2 regions of the Paenibacillus sp. FSL H3-0457 genome follow, and region 2 is predicted to be linked to the other one. Evidence: a T-box and tRNA genes for the amino acid it is inferred to sense, from the RefSeq annotation. Region 2 holds a T-box; the other holds one or more tRNA genes.
The links. A T-box is a leader RNA that pairs with one kind of tRNA and senses whether it is charged. The one in region 2 lies ahead of MHH25_RS23975 (valine--tRNA ligase), so its partner is inferred to be a tRNA-Val.
Positions count from the first base shown of each region.

Region 1: it encodes a tRNA-Val, which carries the amino acid that the T-box ahead of MHH25_RS23975 (valine--tRNA ligase) is inferred to sense. The anticodon was not compared.

Region 1 covers NZ_CP150283.1:4,640,785-4,651,818, forward strand. Annotated here, with positions in the region: gene MHH25_RS20555 (recombinase family protein) at 1-349, opposite strand, end outside; partial or broken gene MHH25_RS20560 (recombinase family protein) at 368-820, opposite strand; tRNA gene MHH25_RS20565 (tRNA-Val) at 1,018-1,089, opposite strand; gene MHH25_RS20570 (hypothetical protein) at 1,294-1,551, shown strand; gene MHH25_RS20575 (GNAT family N-acetyltransferase) at 1,790-2,233, shown strand; gene MHH25_RS20580 (DUF3892 domain-containing protein) at 2,346-2,582, shown strand; gene MHH25_RS20585 (hypothetical protein) at 2,658-2,939, opposite strand; gene MHH25_RS20590 (hypothetical protein) at 2,923-3,144, opposite strand; gene MHH25_RS20595 (DUF3889 domain-containing protein) at 3,335-3,655, opposite strand; gene MHH25_RS20600 (hypothetical protein) at 3,712-4,020, opposite strand; gene MHH25_RS20605 (manganese catalase family protein) at 4,282-5,184, shown strand; gene MHH25_RS20610 (DUF6809 family protein) at 5,403-5,696, opposite strand; gene MHH25_RS20615 (ribbon-helix-helix domain-containing protein) at 5,837-6,016, opposite strand; gene MHH25_RS20620 (DUF3626 domain-containing protein) at 6,202-7,287, opposite strand; gene MHH25_RS20625 (hypothetical protein) at 7,379-7,648, opposite strand; gene MHH25_RS20630 (DUF5071 domain-containing protein) at 7,691-8,101, opposite strand; gene MHH25_RS20635 (DUF3221 domain-containing protein) at 8,380-8,718, opposite strand; gene MHH25_RS20640 (hypothetical protein) at 8,845-9,174, opposite strand; gene MHH25_RS20645 (ABC transporter ATP-binding protein) at 9,408-11,034, opposite strand, start outside.
Region 2 covers NZ_CP150283.1:5,401,960-5,412,993, reverse strand. Annotated here, with positions in the region: gene cobA (uroporphyrinogen-III C-methyltransferase) at 1-1,243, shown strand, start outside; gene hemB (porphobilinogen synthase) at 1,346-2,347, shown strand; gene hemL (glutamate-1-semialdehyde 2,1-aminomutase) at 2,374-3,678, shown strand; gene MHH25_RS23985 (RluA family pseudouridine synthase) at 3,675-4,580, shown strand; gene MHH25_RS23980 (LysM peptidoglycan-binding domain-containing protein) at 4,946-6,529, shown strand; T-box leader at 6,685-6,966, shown strand; gene MHH25_RS23975 (valine--tRNA ligase) at 7,027-9,693, shown strand; gene MHH25_RS23970 (folylpolyglutamate synthase/dihydrofolate synthase family protein) at 9,771-11,034, shown strand, end outside.

The DNA.
Region 1 (11,034 bases), 760 kb from region 2:
CTATCATTAATTCAGGGATTGGTTTTGAAAATATATCGTCTCCTTTTTCTTTTCTGTATCTCATTACTCCTTTGTAAATTGGATTCTTAAGTATAACGTTTACAGTAGGAGCACCCCATTGTTTTGCTTTTCTTGTCGGAACATTTTTTTCGTTTAGAAGTTTAGCTATTCTTAATTGTCCGTAACCTTCTTCAAGCACTAGTCGGAATATTTCTTGTACGATCTTTGACTCTTCTTCGTGCTTGCACAGTTTTTGCAGTGCTTTTCCTTTTTTATTTACATTACCGGAATCAACACTTTTATACCCGTAGGGAATACCTCCTCCCCTAAAAATACCATCTTCGACCATCTGTATATGTTTTTCGTTGACTCGTTCAGAGGTCTTCCTACTTTCATCGCTTGACTGCCAAAATCTTAAGTAGTTGACCATCCGATCGGTGTATGCTTCAATTTTTTGCTGACCTTCTATTACAGACCACATTTCTACCCCTTTGTTTACAAACCACTCAAGTACAAAGGGAGTCTCATCATCTTTTCTTCCAAGCCTATCAAACATAAATACCAACAAGACATCGAATAAACCATTCTCTGCATCCTCTTTAGCCTTTTGGATAACATCACGCTTCTAGGCAGGTACTTTAAAACCTGATACCCCTTTTTCGGTATATTCCTTAACTAGCTTCCATCCCTCTTGTTTCTCTACCATCTTCCTGCATGCTCGTTGTTGCATTGGAATATCGTTCCCGTCCATCTGACCTTTTGTGGACACTCGATATAGTGCCGCAACACGCTTTATTTGTCCCATTCCATCAACCACCATATCTTTTTTCTGTATTATTTTTATCGATAGTCGTAACTACTTTAACTGCTTAATTTTATCCAAATTGTACCATTAAGTATATTTATTATCAACAAAAACCACCTACACATATTATTGGAGGTAGCCATATTATTATATAAAAAAACAACTCCTCTTGAGATATAATTCTCAAAAGAAGTTGCCTTTAATTTTACATATAGGACGAGTGGGGATCGAACCCACGACCCTTACCCTGTCAAGATAATGCTCTCCCGCTGAGCTATCGCCCTGTAATAATTAAGATGTATCCATTACGGTCATACTACTAAACTTAGCTGAGCTAACAGATCATGATATATAATTGTTTCCCAATCAAGTAACAGTATCATATCAAGTAACCGTGTTCATTGTCAATGATTTATTTGGTTATAATTCACCCGAAATGGTGCACAATAAAGGAAAGATTACCATTTCTACAACGAGGTGAATTCCCTATGAGAAACTTAACAAAACGGTCAAAATCCAATAAACATACATTTACCAAATGCTTCTTTCTCTTTGCTGGGCTTATGATTCTCATTACAATCGTTACTGGTTGCAGCTTGGAGAAGGATGAACATACGGTACAATTCCAACAATTACAACAGCCCAATGAAAATGGTGAATCTCTGCCGGTCTGGCTGGACGTATACTCCAAATCTGTAATTCAAGATGTATATTCTCCGCGAGGAAGCAGTGAAGTCTTGCCGTGAAGGTTAACAGATGAATTACTCGTCTTCATCCCACTTGCGTGAGTATGCTTTCTTCGTAACATAATACAACAGAGTAATCATTCCCGCCGACATTAGCAATGTAATTACCATGATGCCTGTCATGCCCATCACTACCCCCTCCTCTCCCAATATGTTCCAGACTTCACTATACAGGAAAAACATTTTTTTGTATAATTCAGTCTGATATGTCGCGCAAGAGCAGAAAGAAGGAATGGAATTGGCAGCTGAGATTAGTTATGTATCGACAGAAGAACAACTGGAGCAAGCCTTGGGAATTCGCCATCACGTTTTTGTGATCGAGCAACAGGTGCCTGCCGAGATTGAGATTGATCAATATGATGTCATCAGTCCGGATGTGCATCATGTATTGTTAAGTACGGATGGCCAAGCTGTAGCCACAGGACGTCTGATCTATTACAGCAAGGATACGGCCAAAATGCAGCGAATCGCAGTGCTTGAATCTCATCGTTCATTTGGTTATGGACGTGTGCTTCTGCTCGCGATGGAGGAGCTGGCACGTGAACTCGGCTTATCCTATTCTGTACTGGATGCGCAGTGTCAGGCACAGAAATTCTATGAAAAACTGGGTTATGAAGTGATTTCGGAAGAACCTTTTTATGATGCAGATATTCTGCATGTTCGTATGAGAAAGAGCTTGTAAAACCTCGACGTTGGCAGGTCTTATCAGCATATGGTGCATACTTCCGATGAATTCGGATAGGCTAATCAGGTAAGCAGATTCCTATCTCGTCATATAAGGAGAGTGTGACATCATGGATCAAACGACACGCGAGAGTTTCACAGCCGTACAGAAAAATGGTGACGGTGACCTGACAGCATTTCAGACTTCAGCAGGACGTGTACTGGATTATCACCAGGCACTTGCAGAAGTAAAGGCTGGCGCTATTGCCGGTGTGAATGTATTTAAAGGCAAGGATGGCGAAATGTACATTCGCGGCGATGCCGACGGTGACCCAACCAATAACCTGGACCAACTTCCCCATTTCTAAAATAGATGCACATGTCATATGTGTGACACAGTAAGCGCCGATCCGGATATCCGGGTTGGCGTTTTCTTATTATGATTAGTAGTCCGTAAAATATTTTACGGAATCACCGGAAGGTTGGCTTTTGCGAATCGGCTGTTGTACCTGTTCCCATGCCTGCAAAATCTGTATCCCTTCAAGAGTAGACCGGTTCTCCCACGCGATGTGCCCGGTGCGTTCAAGCTCCAGCAAAGACTCATAAATGTAAGCTCTGCTTCGTCCCGTCTTGTTCTCCAGTTCATCCATACGCGGCAGCCTGCGCCGTTGTCCTGCATAGTTCACCATAATACGCAAAATCTTGCGTTCAAAGTCGTTCAGCATACTTTACCTCCCCATTCAGATCGGTAACAGGACGCCATGCCAGAATACCTTGCTCCAGAAATGTTCGGGGCGAACCTTCTTTTCCCGCTGAAGCTCTAATCATCCCGCCACGTACACTGTTAATTCGAATCTGTCGCTGCGTAATCTGCCCTGCACGATCCATGTAGACAAGCTCCACCATCTGGCCAATATATTTCCCTAGCATAATCATCCCTCCGATAAGAACGTTTGTTTGTATTTCATATTATATGCGAACATAAGTTCTTTATTCAATAGTAAAAAAAGGATTTTGTAAAATAAAAAAAACCAGACTGCCTTAATGATTAAGGCAGTCTGGTTCAACCCATAGTATAGCTAATATGAAAACATGGCTTGTAATGACCAAGTCCAGCGGATCAGTGTCGATCCGATTCGGAAAATTGTACTTTCTTTAATTGCTGTGTAGATGGATTAAAATCAACATTTACATAGACTGCGAATTGTTTGCCGTCTTTCGCACGAACCCATAGCTTGAACTGTTCCCGTGATTGATCTGCTGTTAGAGAGGTGCGACCGATATGCTTATAGTCCAAAATATCCACATTATACTTGGTCTGTGTTTCTTTGACCGCAATAATTCCCCACTTCGCATAATCAGGGATAGCGGCACCTGTTCCTGATGTAATTCCGGCTAAACTCAGAACTACCGACATGACGGTAACGATAAGCATTCTCATTTCACTCACTCCTTGGGACAATATGTTTCTGTTATATTGCCCGTCCGGGTTTCATTTTACACGAATAAACGAAAGATCCAGGCCAATGGCCGTAGGGAAAAAGGAACCACATGAACAAGCCGGTCAAACGAATCAGGAGGCTCCGTCCGAAAACTCATTCCCCAGTCACCCGAGAAAAAGTGTTGTTGTGTCTTCGGCTCCTCAGGACGATCCAACCCGTATTTCTTTTCAAGTAACTGCCGTGTTTCTTCATCCACCTGAACCTCATTCGTAACGACATATGCTGTGGCAGGCTCGCTGCTTATGTACATTTGGATCATTAGAAACATCACAATCCCAACTATTTGTATCCAACGCTTGTTCATCTCTTACTCCTTTATGGATTCATGACTCTCTTCTCTTGTACGTGAAGACTCGTTTGAATGTTTGATTATACATAAATTTGACCGTATTGGAAATAACAAATGGGAGAAGAGTTGGGGCATGCGTTATGCGATGCTTAAGTCCCATTTGGTTGATTTTTTGTTTAAAAAACCCAATAGACGTGTAATAGGCCATGACAGAGTGACTTCACGATCTGAAACTCTACACGATCTGCAATACCAATAAGAGGAGGTTACACCCGAATGTTCAAACGCTTGGATGAAATCCTGATTGAGATTCCCAATGTCGAGAAGCCAGATCCGAATGCTGCGGCAGCTATACAAGAATTACTCGGCGGCAAATTCGGAGAAATGTCAACGTTGAACAACTACCTCTATCAATCATTTAATTTTCGATCCAAAGAAAAGCTGAAGCCCTTCTATGACCTCGTCATGAGCATTACGGCCGAAGAATTGGGTCATGTTGAACTCGTGTCTCATGGCATTAACAAATGCCTCCGAGGTTCAACCGAGTACAAAGAACCCGACGATACACCGCTAGGTTCCGTGAAAGATGCTCGTCTGTCGTATCACTACCTGGCAGGTGCACAAGGCGCAATGCCTTTTGACTCTATGGGTAATCCATGGACGGGAGCAAACGTCTTCAACAGTGGTAACCTGGTCGAGGATCTGCTACATAACTTCTTCCTAGAATGTGGCGCTCGTACCCATAAAATGAAAGTATATGAGATGACGGATCACCCGGCAGCCCGGGAAGTGGTTGGTTTCCTGCTGGTACGTGGCGGCGTGCATGTTGTCGCATATGCAAAAGCACTTGAGATTGCAACTGGCGTAAATGTGACCAAGCTGGTTCCTATTCCTTCACTGAACAACAAAGCCTTCAACGAGGCTCGCAAATATGAAGAAAAAGGGGTACACACCAAACTGTACACCTATAGTGATAAAGATTTCAACACGATCGGCCAGATCTGGAAAGGAACCCACCCCGAAGATGGACAACCTCTTGAAGTCATCCAAGGGATACCTGAAGGATTCCCGATTCCAGAAGCTCCTGCGGTCGAGGAAGAATTTGCACCGGGCATCTCACAAGAAGACTTTAAGGAAATTGCACGTCGTCTGAAAATGGCAGGGAATATTGCGGATTAAGGAACAATTTGTTTAACAATTTCTTTCCCTATATATTGTTAACTCTATGTTTATGTGAAGCCCTCGAACCCTGCTGCTGAATGCAGAGAGGATTTGAGGGCTTTGTTACAATCAATTTTTGATACCATTTTATGATGCAAAATAAGTATTTTGTATGCCGTCATTTTCTGAGAATTTAGCTGTAAAAGTAAACCGGATCTCTGCTCACATCGTTAAACTTAGTTAAACTCCAACACCGATTCCTCCCGCTGACTCATGACTTCAATTAGCATGTTGGCACCCAGACGAAAACCTTGTGCAAACGCTGCTTCCGTATGCATGCCCTCACATCTGCCACACAAGTCAAATAACTGTTCAAGCTCACGGAATTCTTCCTCGCTCAATCGATTCTTCCACTGCTCTGTCAGAGCTGCAATCTGCCGTCCTAACGCTTGGTATTCAGGATGTGTCGGCATCATCATCTCATCCGGTCGAAGTCGTCCATTATATAATGCTTCTAATATCGAATTCATGTGCATCCTCCTGTATATCAATTCGCACCTCACTTGAATGAACGTTCTGCACATGGTAGGATATTTATGCAGTCGCTCATTTAAGTGATTGCGGGATAGGAAGCAGCGTGTTCTTCGTGGGACTCAAGCTGCTTCCTTTTTTATTTTTGGAGCTCGTCGTAAATCTTCTCAATCCCTTTGCGAACGATGTCTGATCGATTCGTATTCAGCTTCTCAGCCGAAATATCGAGCTTGTTCATAATTTCCTCGTCGACACGTATATCAATCGTTCTGCTTTTGGGTTTGTCAGATTTAGGCCGCCCCATCTTTTTGGCGGACATTTGCTTCACCTCTTTTTTTGTCCTGACAACAATATATTATTGTCAGGACAAAAAATCAATTTAATTATAAAACATACGTTCGTTTTTGTGACAGCAGATTCATAGATAAATCTATAGTCAGTAATCAGTTTCAATAATAAAACAACCTTGAAAGGTTAGGCGCTCAAGGTCGTTAGAGTACTATTTCACTCTTCCATTGGCTTTCCATATCTCACCAAGACATGCCAGAGTAATTTCAACTCTTGTAGAACTTCTTTGTAGGTTCCTCTATCGCTCCAATGACTTGGGTTTTGTTTCAATTCCATAGCTGCAGAACCAATGATATTTGCATCAATCAAATCACTTTTTGCAATTCTCTTGGCTAGTGATGGCATCGAAGGACCTCGAAAATCCATAGGAACGTCATCAACCAATAGTGTAAAGCCCATGTGCCAATGGAGATCAATGGAATACTTTAAACATATCTGCTCTAAGATTCTTCCTGTATGGGTGCCTTTAAATGATGGGTCGGCAACAAGCATCTCTACATCCTTTTCAAGGGAAATGTCACCATGAACCTGAGCTTCGATATAATGATCCAGATTTCGGTTTGGCTCTTGGTTTGATGGATTTTGGAATGGTTTCTCAAGATTGACGTGCATATGGTCAATTAACTTTTGAACCGTTAGATTTCTTTCACCAATGGCAAAATTACTATAGAATACATCCCTCATGAGAGTAGCCAAAACAAGGTCAAATTCCTCATACGTTCCCTTTTCCTCGGGGTCTTGGTGAGAATCCAAATATGTATACGTGCAACGTTGAGAGACCTCAGTGGATAAAAGGAAGTAACATGATCCAAAACGCGGAGCAGGTCCATCGGGATGTAACATAACATTGAGTGCCCCATACTTGGGCCGTTCGCTATCGGTTGAGCCATTTATTTGGTACGCTCCGCCAAACATTTTATTCTCCCAAACGTCACGTTCACCGCCTGAAAATGCGGAGACACTTCCATTTGATAAGAAAGTCTCAAACTGACTTTTATAAACTCCCTGCTCAAGTAGTGCTTCAGCAACGCTTTTCATGGTCGGATCTAATCGATCTGGATGAAAGTGTAACGCGATACTTTCATGAGCTTTTAGTTTGGTGATAGCTTTTTCAAATGTCTTCAGCTCGATGTTGGACATACGAAGGATTTCTCTAATGGTTTGCTCCGCCTCATTTTTGCGGCTTCTTGCATAATTGGTTACATGCTCTAGAGCTAATTGCTGAGACCTTGATAGTTCCATGGGCAGAGGAGTCCTTTCCCTTACTATAAAATCATAATGGCGGTTTCCTTGTTTATCATATAGATTGTAGCCTAATTATAGTTTTGGATCTTCAATCTATTTTTCTAGGGATTAGTTCATTCTCAGAGAAATTCCACCAATTGGATTCCTCATAATAAATTGTTTTTGCCCAAAACTCAGGGGACTCATGAAAAATCAGGTCTTCTTCTGATAAAAAATCATTGCCTTCCCAAAAAGAATTAATCCTGAGAAAAGCTTCCTTCTCTGAAATATCAAATAATTCAATTAATAGTTGAACAATGTGCAAACAATATATTTCCGAACTCAAAAAGGTAGGGAAAAGAAGTTGGTATTTTAGCATTTTTATCACTCCATCTTCAATATTTCAGTCTTTCTTAGAATGCTAATTCCAAGTCTCTATGTATCCAACCTTCATCTTTTCCAAAAGCTCCAAGATAACCTCATCCAACTCCTCAAGTACCTCACTCGGTGTAGGAGATTCCAGTATCCTTACCAAATCCGTCTGTAGCATACTTAGATGAGATATAGGTAATCGATCAATTAATCCGACCAAAATGAAATATTCCCACTGTGGATCTTGGGTTTGCAATACATCTTTAATATGAGGAATTAAGTCTTCGCCTAGTCTCAATAGTATATCCTCTACCGGCTTAGAGATAGGCCAATTCCCGTCTTGCAACCACTCCATAAGCTCTGGGATGATAACTTTTAATTCGACATCACTGAACTTACTTAACTTACGCACCGCTTCATAATCAAACTTATCGCGGGGAAGGCACTCCCTAATATCCATTTAAACTTCCTTCCTCATCTCAATGCGCAAAATCATAAACTCCCTGTGTTAGTCGACTGTCGCTACATCGTCTACTCTGATCTCAATCTCATCTTGATTCTTCGTCGTTGACATCGCATCTCTCATGCGAATAGTCCACGTTCCTGCATCCTGATAATAGTGTACATCTTCAATCACAGGAACACGTAATTTTTCTCCATCTGGTGAGTATAGCCCACCCCGAATTGCGTCCTCCTCACTTAGATGAGCACCATCTGGAGTATTTGGACAAGATACCGCTATCGTTTCTGCTCTAGCCTCCCCACAGGATAGGGTTGATTTTCCGGGCCTCCATCCGTCCAGACTTCAACATAGGAGCCGATCTGCGGATCAGGCGCATTGGAGAACCATTTTGCCGGATAATACCGACTTCCTCCTCCGTTCGCATTGAAATCCTCATATGCGGGATCAACCACAAGAATGGAATTGTCTTTACGATCAACCACATAACCAGTGAATCCATCTTCACTTGGTGCATTCGCTTGAGTCTGCACAGAGTTGCACTCGATCTGTTCTGAACATCCGGTAAGGCATACGATTAGGGTTGAGAGCAACATAAAGACTTGACGATAGGACATATGTAAATCTCCCTTTAATGACACCTCTTTTCTAAATTTAACGTTCCATATCAGTTTATTGTTACAAATACAGCTGTCAGCTCACCCTTAACTTTCTGACGGGCTCAACACGATCAACCCAAATATTCACTTCTTCATATCCCTTTTGTACACATACCTTCCCCATACCACCAACGCCGCACACAACAAGATCACACAATAAGCCCATACAAAAAACATGGCAAGCCCCAACCCGATGTTGGCATCCAGGCGCTTATCAAAGATCTCTGTGTATAGCGAAAAACCGAGTGGCACGGCGCCAACAACGAAAAGTCCAATGGACCATCCACCCCAGCGTTGGAAACCGGACCCCGCACGACTTCTGGAAATTTTGCGAATCCCTTGAGTCAGTAGCCACCAAATCAGAATAAATAATAGACAGGTTATAAGAATTTTCAGCATATCGTTCAACTGCATATCGTGTACCTCCTATATCTTGCAAGATGATGAACATATCTTACACGTTAAGTGTTCTCTTTACTATATTACCCGTTTCCACATCCATGATCACAGGCAGATATGAGCACAGTACCCCTGACCCACTGATTATGAAAAAGAAAAAAACGCCAACGTCCTGACTCCTTCCAAGTCAAGAACGATGGCGTTACTTCTCGTATTTACATTGTTATATCCACATAGGATAGGATAGGTTACGCACCAAACTGCGCATAGTGAAGGCGGCTGTATACCCCACCTGCTGCGAGTAATTCTTCATGACGTCCCTGCTCCGTAATGCCTTGTTCAGCAACGACAATAATGCGGTCTGCATTTTTGATCGTAGCCAATCGGTGGGCAATAACCAGTGTGGTCCGGCCCTCGGACAGCTCAGCAAGGGATTGCTGAATCGCCGCTTCCGTTTCTGTATCCAGAGCAGATGTTGCTTCGTCCAGGATCAGAATTGGCGGGTTTTTCAGGAACATACGGGCAATCGATAAGCGCTGTTTCTGTCCACCGGACAGCTTCACACCGCGTTCACCAATTAACGTATCCAATCCTTCCGGCATCGATTGAATTAAAGGCTCCATCTGGGCCCGTCTAGCGGCCATCCAGATTTCTTCTTCGGATGCATCCAGCTTGCCGTAGGCAATATTCTCCCGAATGCTTCCATCGAAGAGGAACACGTCCTGTTGTACAATTCCGATATGACTACGCAAGGAGTCTAGTGTCATATCCTGTATCTCCTGCCCATCGATCGTGATGCGACCTTCCAACACATCATAGAACCGCGGCAGCAGACTGCATAGCGTTGTTTTACCTGCCCCCGATGGACCGACAAGCGCTACAGTTTCACCTGCACGTACGTTTAGATCAATACCTTTGAGAACAGGTTCCTGATCGGAATAACCAAAGGTCACTTGCTCATAACGGATATCTCCACGCAAATGGGATACCGTAACGGCTCCTGGACGATCTTCCACATCCGGTTCCATATCGAGCAGCTCCGTATAACGTTTGAAGCCTGCAATCCCTTTTGGATACGTCTCAATAACCGAGTTGATCTTCTGGATCGGTGTCAGGAACACATTGGACAACATAATAAATGCAATGAACTGACCGTAGGTCATACTGCCTTGAATGACAAACCACGTTCCGCATACCAGGACAAAGAGGGATACCAGCTTCATCAGCATATAACTGACAGAGGAGTTCCAGGCCATGATTTTGTATGCGATTAGTTTGGTCTGACGGAAACGACCGTTGTTCACAGCGAATTGTGCTTTTTCATGCTCTTCATTGGCAAAAGCCTGAACAACACGAATACCTGTAATATTGTTCTCAACACGAGCATTGAAGTCCGCAATATCACCAAACATTCGGCTGAATGCCTTGGACATTTTGCTACCAAAGTAGAGTGACAGATAAATAATCAGCGGTACGATGATAAAGGTTAACACCGCCAGATTCCCGTTAATGCTCATCATGATGCTGAATGCACCAATTAGCGTCATGACCGCGATAAATACATCCTCCGGACCATGATGGGCAATCTCACCGATATCCATCAGATCGTTAGTCATACGGGACACGAGGTGTCCTGTTTTTGTATTATCGAAGAAACGGAACGATAACTTCTGCACATGATTGAACAGACTTTTACGCATATCCGTCTCGATGTTAATACCGAGCTTGTGTCCCCAATAGGTAACCACGAAGTTGAGAAATGAATTCAATAAGTAGATGCCGAGCAATGCCAGACACGCCCATAGAATCCAGTCCCAGCGGCCGCCTGGCAGCAGATCATCGACTACCCGGTTGACTGCCAGTGGAAAAGCCAGC
Region 2 (11,034 bases):
CGGAATTCCGTTTGAGATTGTACCTGGGGTTACCGCTGCAATAAGTGTACCTGCGTATGCCGGAATTCCTGTGACTCACCGTGACTATGCATCTTCCATCTCTATTATTACGGGACACGAGAGTCCGGACAAGCTTGATCGCAGTATCCATTGGGATAAAGTGACGAATGCAACGGGCACACTTGTATTTATGATGGGGGTTGCCAAAATTGGATATATCAGCGAACAATTGATTCGTCATGGTCGTCCAGCGCAAACACCGGTAGCTCTGATTCGTTGGGGAACACGAGCGGAACAGGATACCCTTACAGGTACCCTTGAGGATATAGAAGCGAAAGTGATCGCAGCCAATTTCCAACCACCAGCTGTTATTGTGGTGGGAGATGTCGTCAATCAGCGGGAACAGTTGAAATGGGCAGAAGCGCTGCCGCTGTTTGGCAAACGAATTCTGGTAACCCGTGCTCGCAGTCAGGCGAGTGAACTGGTGAATCGCATTGAGGAACTCGGCGGCGAACCGTATGAGTTTCCGGTCATTGAGACGGTCATGCCGTCCAGTGAATCTGCGCAGCAAAGTGTCAAAGACGCCTTCAGTGCTTTAAATACCTATGACTGGGTGTTTTTCACAAGTGTGAACGGCGTGGAGTTTTTCTTCCGCCATCTGGAACAGGAAGGCAAGGATATTCGTTCGATTCATCAAGCGAGAATTGCTGCCGTAGGACCTTCCACAGCAGATGCTTTGCGCAAACATGGCATCGTTGCAGAGGTTGTCAAAGGTCCTTTCCAGGCCGAAGGCATGCTTGAGGCTTTTGAAAGTGAGCTGAAGGAAGGCCAGAGAGTATTGCTTCCGCACGGTGATCTTGCGCGTACATGGTTACGTGACCAGTTGAGAGAACGAGGAATTCAGGTCACCGAAGCCATCACCTACGATACGATCCTCGCTGGTGAGGATGATGACGAACTACTCAAGCTACTTGAAGAAGGTGGTATTCATGCGGTAACCTTTACAAGTTCATCGACGGTTACCAATTTCATGAGTATGTTGAAACGTATGGGATTGCAAGATCCACTGCCTTTATTGAAAGATGTGGAGGTTGCGTGTATCGGACCTGTTACAGCCAAGACGGCAGAAGCCGCTGGACTGAAGGTTACACTGATGGCAGAGGAAGCAACGATGGATAGCTTAATCACAGTGCTATGCGACTGGAAACGGACAGGTACCAAAGAAGGCGTTCTTCGAAATTAATACACATGTAATCATGTCAACATATGAAGCGTGCTGAATTCGATAGGATACCAGCGCGCTTCCCTTTTTGCTCTATTTAACTTTCAAGGAGGTTTTACTCGTATGAGTTTTCCAATTGTACGGCATCGCCGTTTACGTCAATCCACAGGTATTCGCAATATGGTCAGAGAGACCCATCTAACTGTGGACGACTTTATTCAACCGATCTATGTGACGTATGGAGAAAATGTGAAATCTGAAATTAAATCCATGCCTGGCGTATTCCGCTTCTCGCTGGATCGTCTTCAGGAGGAAGTAACGGAAATTGCCGAGCTGGGAATTCCAGCCGTGTTATTGTTTGGTATTCCCGAGACGAAGGACAGTGTGGGTTCATCTGGCTTCGCTGAAGATGGCATTCTACAGGAAGCGACGAGATTGATCAAATCCTGGTATCCAGAACTGCTGGTTGTTGCGGATACTTGTCTGTGTGAATTCACGGATCACGGTCACTGCGGTATGGTACACACCGTGGAGATTGACGGTCACATCTGCGGAGATGTGTTAAATGACGAATCACTTGATCTGCTCGTGCAAACGGCAGTGTCTCAAGCCAAAGCAGGAGCGGACATTATTGCACCATCCAACATGATGGATGGATTTGTACAAGCGATCCGCGCGGGGCTGGATGAGAATGGATTCAGTCACATTCCGATTATGTCTTACTCTGTTAAATATGCATCCGCATTCTATGGTCCATTCCGTGAAGCTGCGGATTCCACACCACAATTCGGAGACCGCAAGTCATATCAGATGGACCCGGCGAACGCGCGTGAAGCCTTGCGTGAAGCAGAGACGGATGTGCTCGAAGGAGCGGACATGTTGATGGTAAAACCATCCCTTTCCTATCTTGATGTCATGCGTACGATTAAGGATCAATTTGATCTTCCGCTTGTTGCCTATAATGTAAGTGGCGAGTATGCCATGGTGAAGGCAGCGGCGATTCAAGGCTGGATCGATGAGAAAAAAGTTGCCATGGAAATCCTGCTCAGCATGAAACGCGCAGGTGCAGATATGATCATTACCTACTACGGAAAAGACGCTTCACGCTGGTTGGCTGAGAAATAAAATAAATTACATTAAGGAGGATATTCATGACTGCACAACAAGGTAATCGTCGCAATGATGAGCGCTCAAGCAGCGCGTTTGAGGAAGCGAAGCAGTACATACCCGGGGGTGTGAACAGCCCTGTACGCGCATTCAAATCGGTGGGACTTACTCCGATCTATGCAGAACGCGGTGAAGGGTCCAAAATCTACGATATTGATGGCAATGTTTTTATTGACTATGTGGGATCGTGGGGCCCACTCATTATGGGACATGCACACCCTGACGTTGTAGAAGCTTTGCGTGAGACAGCCCTCAAAGGAACAAGCTTTGGTGCGCCTACCTTGCTGGAGACCGAGATGGCAAAACTGGTCTGTGAGCGTGTACCTTCTATCGATATCGTGCGGATGGTTAATTCTGGCACGGAAGCAACGATGAGTGCCATTCGACTGGCACGCGGGGTAACCGGACGCAGTAAAATTCTGAAGTTCGAAGGATCATATCATGGACATGCAGACAGCTTGCTGATTAAGGCGGGTTCAGGTGTTGCAACACTGGGTCTGCCGGATAGTCCAGGCGTACCTGAAGGTGTAGCTATGAATACAATTACGGTACCTTATAACGATCTGGAGTCCGTGAAGCTTGCTTTTGAACGATATGGTGAAGAACTGGCCGCTGTTATTGTGGAACCTGTGGCGGGTAACATGGGGGTTGTACCTCCGGCTTCCGGTTTCCTTGAAGGCCTGCGGAGTTTGACGACCCAATATGGCAGCCTGCTTATTTTTGACGAAGTCATGACCGGTTTCCGCGTAGGGTTGAACTGTGCTCAGGGACGATATGGGGTTACACCTGACCTGACTTGTCTGGGTAAAGTTATCGGTGGCGGACTCCCGGTTGGTGCTTATGGTGGCCGTCGGGATCTGATGGAACAGATTGCCCCAACAGGACCAATCTATCAGGCGGGTACATTGAGCGGAAATCCGCTGGCTATGGCAGCAGGATATACAACGCTCAAATTGTTAACACCAGAGGTCTATGACCGTCTGGAGACATTGTCTGCACGTTTGCAAGCCGGATTTGAGAAAAATGCAGCTGAGACGGGTATTGCGATAACCATTAACCGTGTGGGTTCCATGGTTTGTCCATTCTTCAGTGCCGTTCCAGTAACCAATTATGATATTGCCAAAGAAAGCAATCTGGATCAATTCCGTCGTTATTTTGCGGCCATGATTGATCAAGGTGTAAGTGTTGCACCTTCGCAATATGAAGGCATGTTTGTCTCTGGTGTGCACACAGAGCAGGATATTGACGATACGATTGAGGCGAATCGTAAAGCTCTTCAATCGCTATGACCATCAAAAGTTGGAAACGCCGCGGGGAATGGCTTGAACTGATGCCAGGGAAAGCCGTAACAGGCAGTTCGGACAAACCGATGGCTGCAGAGCAATGGTTATCGTCTGAACTGCAGTTTCCGGAGAAACTGCTTCGTCAGCTGAAAGCAAATCGAGGAATACAACTTGCAGGGGACCGGCTTCGGCTGGCCCTTTTTGCGTCCCAGCCAATCGATGTTGAGCCACGCTGGGCTGATGTGGATGTATTGTATGAGGATGATTTCTGTCTGGTTATGCACAAACCGGCAGGTATGAAACTGCATCCAGATGGAAGCCGTACCGATCAGGCCATCACGCTGGATCATGTGGTTGCCTCTTATTACGAAATGAACGGAATCCAGGCGAGCGTTCGCCATGTTCATCGACTGGATGAGGATACAACCGGACCTGTCCTGTATGCCAAAAATGCTTTTGCCCTCGCCAAACTGGATGAAGCGATGCGTCGCAAAGTCATTGGCCGCCATTATGTAGCCATTGCAGGTGGACAGATCCCCCTTGAACTCCACAAAATTGATGCTCCGATTGGCAAGGATAGACATCACAAACAGCGCAGGCGTGTCTCGGAAGGTGGACAGGAAGCTGTTACTCATGTGGAGATCGTCGAAGTGTGGGAACAAGCAACCCTTGTACGATTAAAGCTGGATACAGGACGCACACACCAAATTCGTGTACACCTGAGTTACGCGGGACATCCGCTTATTGGTGATGCGTTGTATGGAGGTAGAGCGGATGCCATTGGACGACAAGCACTTCACGGAGAGATGCTTAAGTTTAGTCATCCGTTAACCGGAGCGATGATTGAAGTGAATGATCCTTGGCCATCCGATTTCACACAATTGGCAGAGCGAGAGGGGTCTTACTAATACACTATATAAGTTCGACTAACTATTTACACGAAAACGGAAAGGACAGAAACAACCAGAAGAAGCAAAGCGTTCCCTAAAAGCTTTCTGAAAGAAAGCTGCTTCGGAAGCATAAGCTATCCCCGGATTTTCCCTTTATAAAAAGGAATGAGAAAAATGTGGGGATAACAGCGATCAGAAGGTTGTTCTGTCATCGTAGTAGCATTGTAAATAATAATGAGTTGAACATATATAACAAGGTTTTTCAAAAGGTGGCATGCTCCCCTCATTCAAGGCATATAGATGGGGTAACGAAGGATTTGGACCATGGATCAGTCCCATGAGAAGGATCATGGTGAACATATGCCGAAAGGAGGACGCCACCTTTGTTGAATCAACCTTATGGTTTGCGGTTCGATATTTATGAGCGCGTTCATTTGTCTGAGGGAGTTCCTGCGATTGAGGAATTGGAGGAGATTGAACTATACCCACGCATTCAAGTCATAGGGCAGGATGATCATGCCACATTAAGAGGGCATCTTTTACTTACAGGTGCGTACAGAGGAGAAAATGAGGCTTCAGAGGAGCTCAAACATTTCATTCCCGTGGAGATCACAGTGCCGCTGAACCGGGTCAGATCGATTGAGGATATTTCCATCGAGATCGAAAATTTTGACGTGGATCTGTTATCCAATCGCAGTCTGAACATTACAGGCGTGTTGTCGCTACGAGGTATCGAAGGTTTTCCTGTTGAAGAGCCACAAGTGTGGTCAGCAGATGAGTTTACAGTTGTTCATTCACCTGATGCTCAGCAATCCAACCGTTCCGATGAAGCAGCACAGGCAGGTAGCGATCCCAACACATTTGCACAAGAGTACCTGCTCCAGCGGAGTGAGGAAGAGAGACTTGCGAATGCAGCAGAACTTGCATATGGTGCTCCGGAATTCGCTGACCTGTCCACAAGGGAAGAGACATTAAGGAATAGCGAAGAATGGCAGCAAGAATATGCGGATTCGTCTTCGGTCGAGCCACTTCAGTCCGAGGAGCAAAGTGCGGAGTACGCTAACGAAAACAGACAACCTGATGCAAACGAAGATCCTGCATCTCTGACAGCGAATGGAGATGAATTGGCATCTCATGAGCAATACAGCGAACCTTCTCCGATCTCGTCATTTATGGCAGAGACTGCAGATCGATTAGCTTCTTACCCTGAGTCGGAACCATTGCTGCCTCTGGAAGATGAGTCTTCGGGTTGGTCCGAGCCTTCCGTGGATGTATTACCTGCGAACTCGAGAGGTGGAGATCAAGCAGTCTCAGAGCCTGCAGCTCAATCATCTAATGAGTTGGCAGCACCGGATGTACCGGACGCACCAGAGGTATGGCACTTCGAATCAGCGAGATCTGTACCTCAGCAGGAGAATCAGGCAGTTGCCGATGTCCCGGGCGAATCACAGGCGGAGAACTGGCAAGGTGTATTTGCTTCGTCCGAACCAGGCAACGCTGAGGAAGACCGGCCGTCTTTTGAAGCGACTGGGGTAGACGAGTTCGTACAGAACGAAGCATTTGTTCCTGAACCTGTGGCTGAGACGGAAGACAAGCCGGAGCTGAAGGTTGCTTTTGGCAGCAAAAAAGAATCCGCACCACGGCAAGAAGAGGGCGTAGGTATCTCTTCTTTGTTATCCTCCGGTAGAGCGGCACGCGATGCTGAAGTGGAGCGAGGCGATGAGGTTCCTGCGGGTGTGGTACAGGAAGAAACGTATCCAGCTGATGATGTGGAATGGAAGAACCTGTTCCTGGGAACGATCGTGGACCAGACCCCGTTCCGCAAGGTGAAACTTTGCATCGTTCAGCGAGAAGATACACTGGATGCTATTGCAGATCGATATCAATTGAGCACGAGGGAACTTCAGTTGTATAACCGATTATCTGAGCAGGTTGTGGAAGAAGGTCAGATATTGTACATCCCTTAATCCGTAGTTAAAGCCTTCGTTACGACCCGTGATCCCCTTGAGGATTGCGGGTTTTTGCATGATTCGTCCTAAACCTGCATTCCAGCGCTCTTTATCCGCTGTTGTCAGGTTGACTATCGCGCACGAGCAAGGTATGATGTGTGTAGGTTTTTTGAAGAACAACGTGGAACGGGAGTAGTAGACAGTATGACCTTTCAGAGAGTGGAATTGCAGCGCTGTGAGATTCCGCAGGAACCAACTGATCGAAGTCGCCCGGGAGTTGCCTGTTTGAATACAAGGGATGAATGAGATCTATCGTCATTTATTACTGAGGTAGGATGGGCCGGTAGCAGCCGTTATCTGCTTGAAGTGTCACGTCATGTACAGAGGGTGAAGTCTATCTTGCTGTAGGCGTGAAACAAAGGTGGTACCGCGAAAGCTAACCTTTCGTCCTTTGATGGATGAAAGGTTTTTTTGTTTTTTTTGGCGAAGATGATGAAGTAACGGAGGAATGACACATGTCTGAGGAAAAAAAATCAGCTGCAACAGAAATGCCGACCACTTACGATCCTAAGGCGGCAGAGGATAAATGGTACTCCACCTGGATGGAGCGTGGATATTTCAAAGCCGGTCAACGTAAAGATGCCGAGCCGTATACAATTGTAATTCCACCCCCAAATGTGACCGGGATGCTGCACATTGGGCATGCGCTCGATTTTACACTGCAGGATATTCTGATCCGCACCAAACGGATGCAAGGTTATGACGCACTGTGGCTTCCGGGTTCCGACCATGCAGGTATTGCTACTCAAACCAAAGTGGAGCAGAAGCTGCGTGAAGAAGGTCTGACTCGTTATGATCTGGGACGTGACAAGTTTCTGGAGAAAGTATGGGACTGGAAAGATCAATATGCCACTACCATTCGTCAACAATGGGGCAAAATGGGATTGTCGCTTGATTACTCACGTGAACGTTTTACGCTGGATGAAGGTCTGTCCCAAGCGGTTCGCAAAGTATTTGTTCAACTGTATGAAAAAGGCCTTATTTACCGAGGCAAACGCATCATTAACTGGGACCCGGTGAACCGGACAGCTCTGTCCGACATTGAGGTTGAATATAAAGAGGTTCAGGGTCACCTGTACCATCTGCGGTACCCGCTCAAAGACGGAAGTGGCTACGTTACAGTGGCAACAACGCGTCCTGAAACGATGCTGGGTGATACAGCGGTTGCTGTTCATCCGAAAGATGAGCGTTATGCAGATATGATTGGTAAAGTACTTGTACTGCCTATCATCGGACGCGAAATTCCAATTATTGCTGATGATTATGTGGATAAAGAGTTCGGAAGTGGTGCAGTTAAAATCACGCCTGCGCATGATCCAAATGACTTTGAAGTAGGTCTTCGTCATGATCTTCCTCAGATTACGGTAATGGATGAGAGCGGCACAATGAATGCAGAGGCGGGCAAGTATCAGGGACTGGATCGTAGTGACTGCCGCAAGCAGATTGTTGCTGACATGAAAGAACAGGGCGTATTGATCAACATTGAGGATCACACGCATCAGGTTGGACACAGTGAGCGTACCGGAGCTGTTGTTGAGCCGTATCTGTCTACACAGTGGTTCGTTGAGATGAAGCCACTTGCAGAGAGAGCGATCAAGAAACAACAGAGCGGCGAAGGTGTTAATTTCGTTCCAGATCGTTTTGAGAAAACCTATCTGAACTGGATCGAGAACGTTCGTGACTGGTGTATTTCCCGTCAACTGTGGTGGGGACATCGTATTCCTGCCTGGTATGATGAAGAAACGGGTGAAATCATCGTATCTGCTGAAGATCCGACGACACTGCCAGAGAATGCTGGACGCAAGCTCAGACAGGACGAAGACGTACTCGATACTTGGTTTAGCTCCGGCTTATGGCCGTTCTCCACATTGGGCTGGCCGGAAGATACGGAAGATCTGCAACGTTATTATCCGACAAGTGTACTTGTGACAGGGTATGACATCATATATTTCTGGGTTGCACGTATGATCTTCACTGCATTGGAATTCACCGATGAGATTCCGTTCAAGGATGTGCTGATGCATGGTCTTGTTCGTGACGCAGATGGACGCAAAATGTCCAAATCATTAGGCAACGGTGTAGATCCGTTAGATGTGATTGAGAAATACGGCGCAGATGCGATGCGTTACATGATCTCAACCAGCAGCACGCCAGGTCAGGATCTGCGTTTCCGTTGGGAACGGGTGGAACAGGCTCGTAACTTTGCCAACAAGATCTGGAATGCTTCGCGCTTTGCATTGATGAATCTGGAAGGATTCACCTATGAGGAACGTGACATTAGCGGAGAGCTTGGTACAGCGGATTATTGGATTTTGCACCGTCTGAACGAAACTTCCCGCGATATTACGCGTCTAATCGAAGCGTATGAATTTGGGGAAACGGGTCGTGTGTTGTATAACTTTATCTGGGATGACCTGTGTGACTGGTACATCGAGTTTGCTAAGCTGTCCTTCTATGGGGAAGATCCGGTTGCCAAGAAGAAAACACAATCCGTGCTTGCTTATGTGCTGGATCAAACCATGCGCCTGATTCATCCGTTTATGCCATACATCTCCGAAGAAATCTGGCAGCATCTGCCGCATGAAGGTGAGACCATTACGCTGGCATCATGGCCGGTATATGATCCTGCTCTTGAGAACCCAGAGGCTGTTGCCGAGATGAACCTGCTCATGGATACCATTCGTGCAGTGCGAAACATTCGTGCAGAAGTGAACGTGCCGATGAGCAAAAAGATCGAGCTGATGGTCAAAGCAAATAGTGCTGAGACGTCCAGCATCATTGCACGTAACAGTCACTACATCAAACGTTTCTGTAATACGTCCGAGTTCGATAGTGGGCTGGATTTAAACTCACCGGATAAGGCAATGACTGCGATCATTACGGGGGCAGAACTATACTTGCCGCTCGCAGGTCTTATTGATATCGAGCAGGAAGTGGCTCGTTTGGAGAAAGAGTTGGAGAACCTTGAGGGCGAAGTTCTCCGTGTAGAGAAAAAACTGGCGAACGAAGGCTTTGTTGCCAAAGCTCCTGCCAAAGTTATTGAGGAAGAGCGCGCCAAACAAGCAGATTATTCCGATAAACGGGATAAAGTGATTGCACGAATCAAGGAACTTAAAGGTTAATATATGTGGGTCGGATGGAGAGCCATTATGCCATCCGGCCGCTTTTTCACTCAAACTCGGGACCGAAGGTGAATCAGATGACGGAATTAGACGGGACAGATGCAGCAGCTCTTTTACTTACGTATAACGAGGCCGTGGACTGGATCAATGGCCTTATTCCTTTTGGCATCCGACCTGGATTGGAACGAATCGAGAGTCTGATGTCCATGTTAGGCAATCCACACCAACGTCTCAAATTTATTCATGTCGCGGGAACGAACGGCAAAGGTTCGACTTGCGCTTTTTTGACGTCAGTGCTTCTTCAGGCTGGATATGATGTGGGTACCTTTACGTCGCCTTATATCACCAAGTTTACAAACCGTTTTCAATACAACGGCGAGGATATTCCTGAAGAAATCCTGCTTAAGCTCTCGAACCGATTACGTCCACTGGTCAGGGAAATGGCCTCCACTCCGCTTGGATCACCCACGATGTTTGAGGTGTCCACGGCTCTGGCGCTTCTGTACTATGCAGAGGAGTGTTACCCTGACGTTGTGGTATGGGAGACGGGGCTAGGGGGAAGGATGGACGTAACGAATATTGTCGCACCTGTTGTGTCCGTCATCACGAACATTGGTATGGATCATACGGATGTGCTTGGAGATACGATTGAGCAGATTGCTGGAGAAAAGGCAGGTATTATCAAGCCGGGAGTACCCGTTGTGACTTGCGCGACTCAACCCGAAGCTGTGAAGGTGATTCAGGAGAAAGCACAGCAGCTTCAATCAAGCGTGTATTTGGCTGGAGATCAATTCTCTTATCATAGACTGGACAGCAATGAGAACGGACAATCTTTTCATTTTACAGGCCCGTTCCGTGATCTGGACGTTCGCATACGCATGCAGGGCTCACATCAATGTGACAATGCAGCGGCCGCACTTATGGTGCTTGAATTGCTTAGACAATACATGGCATTTATGCTGGATGACAACGATATTGCACTTGGACTGGAGAATGCTTTCTGGGCAGGAAGATTCGAAAAAGTCGTCAATGAACCCCGAATTGTGCTAGATGGAGCACATAATCCGGAAGGGGCAGAGTCACTGGCCAAGAGCATTATGGATGTCTATCCGCACAACAAGTTAATTTTGATGATGGGTATGTTGGCAAATAAGCATCACGAAGCGTATTTGCAGCATATACTGCCACTAGTGGATACGCTGATCCTGACCGAGCCAGATTTCCGACGCAAAATGGATGCAGCCGAATTGCTGCAGATTGTCGAACGGGTACGTCCCGCCATTGCGAAGCAGGAACTGGAAATCATCGTCGAGCCCGAATGGGCAAAGGCACTTGATCTAT